Regions from separate parts of the Priestia sp. 40 genome, predicted to be linked through region 1. Evidence: riboswitches for the same ligand, from Rfam matches in the RefSeq annotation. Region 1 holds a riboswitch; the other holds the start of a gene.
The links. Region 1 has a riboswitch for preQ1 ahead of queC (7-cyano-7-deazaguanine synthase QueC). Riboswitches for the same ligand answer to the same signal wherever they lie in the genome.
Positions count from the first base shown of each region.

Region 2: linked by a shared signal. The riboswitch ahead of ACO1DI_RS17215 (QueT transporter family protein) and the one ahead of queC (7-cyano-7-deazaguanine synthase QueC) in region 1 are both predicted to bind preQ1.

Region 1 covers NZ_JBMPZA010000017.1:282,507-285,628, reverse strand. The annotation lists gene ACO1DI_RS21200 (Ger(x)C family spore germination protein) at 1-105, shown strand, start outside; gene ACO1DI_RS21195 (hypothetical protein) at 117-353, shown strand; gene ACO1DI_RS21190 (GerAB/ArcD/ProY family transporter) at 376-1,497, shown strand; PreQ1 riboswitch class I at 1,570-1,613, shown strand; gene queC (7-cyano-7-deazaguanine synthase QueC) at 1,841-2,506, shown strand; gene queD (6-carboxytetrahydropterin synthase QueD) at 2,506-2,946, shown strand; gene queE (7-carboxy-7-deazaguanine synthase QueE) at 2,939-3,122, shown strand, end outside.
Region 2 covers NZ_JBMPZA010000015.1:455,287-458,408, reverse strand. The annotation lists gene ACO1DI_RS17225 (YitT family protein) at 1-501, opposite strand, end outside; gene ACO1DI_RS17220 (Lrp/AsnC family transcriptional regulator) at 882-1,292, opposite strand; PreQ1 riboswitch class I at 1,488-1,532, shown strand; gene ACO1DI_RS17215 (QueT transporter family protein) at 1,542-2,030, shown strand; gene ACO1DI_RS17210 (hypothetical protein) at 2,460-2,909, shown strand; gene ACO1DI_RS17205 (hypothetical protein) at 2,981-3,122, shown strand, end outside.

The DNA of each region.
Region 1 (3,122 bases):
AACAGAATTTACGCAGAGGATTTAACCGTCGATTTAGATGCAAAAGTTCAAATCCGTCGCTTAGGCACGTTAAATAACTCATACATGAAGCAAATGAAGCATTAAGGAGAAAGAAAATGGAGGGATTTATCGCCTTACTCGTACTGCTTGCTTATTTGACTAAAAAAATCATGATCAACTTCCGAAAGGAAAAGTATTACCGTGAAATAGTCGTCTACCTTTGTCTCATAGGTTTGGGTCTATTCTTTTGGGGAGCGATTACACTCCGTAAAGAAGTTCCTACGCCTCTGTACTTTTTAGAGGCACTAATTAAGCCTCTTACTAGAACCGTTCATCATCTGTTATTCACGTGAGCATGTAGGAGAGAAGGGGTGTATGATGCAAATAAAAGAATTTATTACTCCGAAACAACTTCTTTTTCTCATTTATTTTTTTTGTATCGGAAGCGCTATTTTGGCAGTTCCAGCTACGTTATTAGAAACGAATAGACAAAATGCCTGGGTATGTAGCGTACTTGCTATTGGCTTAGCCCTTTTAATTGTTGCGGTGTTGTTATGGCTGATGCACCGTTACCCTCAGCAAACGTTCATTGAAATAGCTAAAAAGGCGCTAGGTCCTTACGCCGGAGCGTGTATTTCTCTTATTTACATTTTTTTTATGTTCATTCAATCTACGTTTTCCCTTCGAGATATCAGTACATTTATGACGACGCAAATTGTCCCTGAAACGCTGCCTACGTGGATTCATGCTCTTGTTCTTTTAGCTGTTATATACGGAGGGTATCTAGGTATTGAAGTGATAGCGAGAACCGCGGAAATCTTTTTACCGTGGATCGTCGTACCTTTTTTATTGTTAATTTCGTTAAATATTCCTCAGATGAAACTGGATCGTCTTTACCCTTTGTTTGAATTCCGCATGGATGATTTAGTGTTAGGGACCACGTATTTCTTAGGAAATCCGTTTATGGAATTGATTTTTGTGCTAATGATTACGCCTCATATAAAAGATGGCAAAAAGGTAAAAAGAATGATTGTAATTGGTACTGTGGCATCGGGTTTGACGATTACGATTGCAGTTGCGGCTTGTATATTAGCTCTTGGCGCGAATATTGCATCAATGCACAGCTACCCAGTTTATTTATTAGGAAAAATGATTTCGTTAGGTGCAACGATTCAGCACGTTGAAGTATTAGTAGCTATTATTTGGATGTTATCTATCTTTTTTAAAGTTGTCATTGTGTTCTATGCTATTCAGTTAAGTATCGTCCAATTATGTAATTTACGGGTGCGCAATTTTTTAAGCTTTCCTTTAGGTCTAATCATTACAGGCGTGGCGTATTACATTATTCCAAATACAGCATACTTCAATTATTTTGAAAAATATTACTGGCCGTTTTATTTACTTGTACTAAGCGTCTGTTTTCCGTTGTTATTTATTGCGCTTTCTTATATAAAGAAAAATAAGGCAGCTAAAGGCGATAGAAGCCAACAAACATAGCATTATTTATACGCATGTGGTATAGTATACGATGACAATTCAAGAAGAAACGCCGTACACGTTTGTATATGTACGGGAGAGGTTCGAAAACTCCCTCTATAAAAAACTAAGATCATCGTTGATGACAAAAGACACGGTTTTAGCGTGTCTTCTTTCACGTGCTTTTCTATTAACACGTCTTTTTGACGTGTTTGGTAAGGACGTGTATCTTAGTTGCTTTTTAGGGAGATTGCTGGAAAAGAGCAGTCTCTTTTTTGTGTTATAAAATTAGTCACAAAGGGAACGAACGGTTCAATAAAGTTTCTTCTTCTTTTGATTTCAATCAAAAAGGAGACGAACAATAATGATGAAAAATGAAAAAGCGATTGTTGTATTTAGCGGAGGTCAAGATAGTACAACATGTCTATTTTGGGCTTTGAAAAACTTTAAAGAAGTAGAAACGGTTACTTTCCAATACGGTCAGCGTCATAGTCAAGAGATAGAGGTAGCAAAAGCTATCGCAGCTGATTTAGGTGTGAAGCATACCGTCCTAGATATGTCACTTTTAAATCAATTAGCACCAAATGCCTTAACGCGAGATGATATTGAGATCGAGCAAAAAGAAGGAGAGTTGCCTACAACGTTTGTGGATGGCCGCAATCTGTTATTTTTATCATTTGCAGCCGTACTGGCTAAAAACAGCGGAGGCCGTCATATCGTAACAGGCGTTTGTGAAACTGATTTTTCGGGATATCCAGACTGTCGAGATGTATTTGTGAAATCGTTAAACGTCACGCTTAATTTATCAATGGACTTCGATTTTGTGATTCACACGCCGCTTATGTGGATTGATAAAGCAGAAACGTGGGCGTTAGCGGATGAGCTAGGAGCGCTTGAATATGTGCGTAAAAAAACATTAACGTGCTACAACGGTATTGTTGCTGACGGATGCGGTGAATGTCCCGCATGTCAATTACGAAAGCGTGGGTTAGATCAATATCTGCAAACAAAAGAAGGAGGAGAGAAATAATGCTGCAACAAATGTATCCTCAAGTACTCCATGACTATGAATATGAACTGAACAAAGATATGCAGTTTGCTGCGGCACATTTTGTTCCTCACACAGAAGCAGGAAAATGCCGTCAAGTTCATGGACATACGTACTTTGTAAATCTAACTGTTGCCGGAGATACATTAGACGAAGCGGGCTTTTTAGTAAACTTTGCGCTATTGAAAAAAATTGTTTCTGGTCAATTTGATCATACATTATTGAACGATCATTCTATCTTTAACGAAGAAAATCCAAATGATTTTCCTACAACTGAAGTTGTTGCTCGTAAAATTTATGAGTTGGTTCAAGAATATCTAGACACACTACCAAATAAGCCTTCTTGCGTACAAGTATTCGTGCGGGAAACACCGACAAGTTACGTAGTTTACCGCCCAAAGAAGGTGAAAAAACGTGGCTAATACAATTCCAGTACTTGAAATATTCGGACCAACGATTCAAGGAGAAGGGATGGTTGTAGGGCGTAAGACGATGTTTGTTCGTACCGCAGGCTGTGATTATTCCTGCAGCTGGTGTGATTCAGCTTTTACATGGGATGGATCAGCTAAAAACGATATTCGTCAGCTAACAGCAGAAC
Region 2 (3,122 bases), on a different contig from region 1:
GTTGACGCCAATGGCAAAAATCGATGCTAAGATAATGACGCTGTCCATGTAGAACATGCTTTTCGAGATATTATAGCCTTTTGTGTAGTTTAATAAATAAGCTAAAAGAGTTGTTCCACCGGTAGATCCATCCGCGATAAAAATAAGAGCCAGTCCTGTTCCCATGAGTAAGGCGCCGAATACAATTCCTAAAATCATGTCGTGAACGTGAAAGGGAATATAACTGACTAAGCCGAGGAAAACGGACGTCATGACAGCTCCTAGAATCGTATAAAGAATGGTTTTTTTAGTTAGAAATTTATAAGCTAAGGCAATGAATACAAGGTTCACAAGAAATGTGCTGATACTTGTAGGTATATGAAACAAATAATATAAAACAAGAGCAATACCAACCGTACTTCCGTCACCTAATTTATTTGGAATGACAAAAAAATCAATCGATGCAGCAACTAAAAGCGCTCCGGCAATAATTAAAATGATGTCTTTATAGATTGTTTTCAATATGCAAACCTCCCTGATCATTAGGATATTTTCATGTGGAATCTTGTTTTTACTAGTGTTTCACAAATGATAAAATAAAAAACGTCTTAGAAATTGTCTAGTTATAAAACTGATCAACTTCTAAGACGAAGAATTACGATACGTGTATATGTCTTGAGTCTGCGTTTCTATGCTTCGATGTCACCGATTATATAAACCTCTGACCGCTATGTCAACGCTATGAGAGATGTTCAACTTTTCAAAAAATAGAAGGCGGTTTCCTACATAAAAAAAGAATCCTTTGCGACGGCGCAAAGGATTTTCAAATTTATTGGAATAGGGGGAATACGTTATTAGAATTGCCATTTTCATAAATTAATATACCTTTATTTTTAAAAAAATTATTGGTTAATGACGATTGAAAGTTTGTAATTGACATGCTGATTTAGCTCTGTCAAAAAATCATTTAATTCTTCATTTGAATGAAATTTGCATTCTAGTAAGTAGCAACCATCACCGCTGATTTTAAAGTTGTTGATAACGTACTCCTGCTGACTTTCTAAAAATGTAAGGTAGGGGTGGTGATGAATGCTCTGCGTATAGATATTTAAAAATGCATGGGTGGTGTAGCCAAGTTTCCGTTCATCAATGTTAATTGTATAGCCTTTGATAATGCCTTCATCTTCTAACTTTAATACTCTAGCAGAAGCGGCTTGTCCGGTTAAATGCACTTTTTCTCCTAATTCTTTCATCTTTATACGTCCATTTTTTGATAGCTCTTCTAGTATGCGTTTATCTGTATTATCTAACATCGCTACAAATCCTTTCGTATTTCAAATCAAAAGGGTTAACTACTTTATGTCACCTATGTATACTGGTACGTCTTCTATTTTATACTAAGGGAAAGTAAGAAAAAAGAGCAGTCAATATGGAAGACATGAAAGCAGCAGTAGTTTGTAAACAGCTCGATTGACGAAAGCTTAAGCTTGCTGTATGATTCTTTGAGTGTTTACGTGGTTCGTAACCATCCCACGTTAAAAAACTAAGGAGAGAATAGTAAGATGAATATAAGAACACTTTGCGTCAACGGTCTTTTAGCTGCTATGTATATTGCTGTCAGCATGCTAATTCAGCCGTTTGGCTTCACCAATATCCAATTTCGTATATCAGAAATGTTCAATCATTTGATTGTATTTAATAAAAAGTACGTGTACGGCATTGTACTAGGGGTATTTCTGACGAATTTGTTTTTTTCACCAATGGTCGCTTATGACCTGGTGTTTGGGGTAGGACAATCCGTACTATCATTACTCATTACCATTGTTTCTATGCGCTACATTAAAAATATGTGGGCTCGTATGCTTGTTAATACACTTGTATTTACATTTACGATGTTTATTATTGCGTTTGAACTTCACCTAGCATTTGATTTACCATTTTTCTTTACATGGTTAACAACAGCTGTTGGTGAGTTTGTGGTTATGCTTGTTGGAGCACCAATTATGGCGGCAATTAATAAACGTGTACAATTTAATAAGCTAGTTGGATAAAAAGATATGGCTGTGATAAATCTCACAGCCACATCTTTTTTTCTTTGTTATTCTATAAGTGTAGTGATAAACCCCTTATTATTGAAGAGCTTTTCACGCATGGACAAATTACCCATATCTAGCATGTAAAAAGAGCAGGTCGCGTTTGCGTTCTGCTCTTTTTGCGTAAGGAAATAGCCGATTAAATTATTTTGAAAGAAGGAGTGACAAATCTCACAGCGCATACTTTTTTCTTTTGTTACGATATACATATGGTTGGCAAACTCCTTATCGAAAAGTTTTTCGCACAACAACACATTACCTATGCGTAGCAATTAAAAAAGCAGACCGATGACGGTTTGCTTTTTTAATTGTGTGTTTTTACCATTAAATTACTATTTTGAGTTATAATTGTAAGGTGATTTTTGTTACGAGAGAGGGGATTATTTTTTGAGCAGAAAGTTAGGACTTCTTGTTTTATTAGCGTTAGCCATCGTGTTTTCCGGATGTTCAAAAGAAGAAGGCAAAGCTCCTTTACAAGAGCTAGAAAAGATCCATATTAACGTCATCAAAGAACAAAAGATGAAGCAAGGGATTTCATATGAAATGGAATTAGTAAACAAGAGCGATTTGACCATCAAACAAAATAATGTCTTTTTATCCTATCCTTTAAAAATGAAAAACGGTTATTCTGACAATGAATTTAAGGTGTTGGCAGAAGGCAATAAGTTAAATATTAAGCCAAAACAAAAGGTAAAGTTAACTGCATTTCTTCCTTATAAAGGAACTAATAAAGAAGCGTTAGCTATTGATGAGCCTGACGTAAAGTGCATAGGATATTGGAATGAACTTGATGACTACCATCAATTTTCTTTTGGAGGATCTTTGAAGCGAGAATAATAGAAAGCTATTTGTTAAATAGTGGAACTTAAAGGGTGTGAAATCGTATATAAACCAAGGGGGAGATTTCATTGAAGAGATACGGACTATTTATCATTAGCTTCATTGTGTTGCTCGGTAGCTTTCAACTGCTATCAGGCATGATTCTTACGTTTTTGTATGTTCCAGAAAGCGCGTATACGTGGAGCTCAAGTGAAGGTTTAGCAAGTAAAG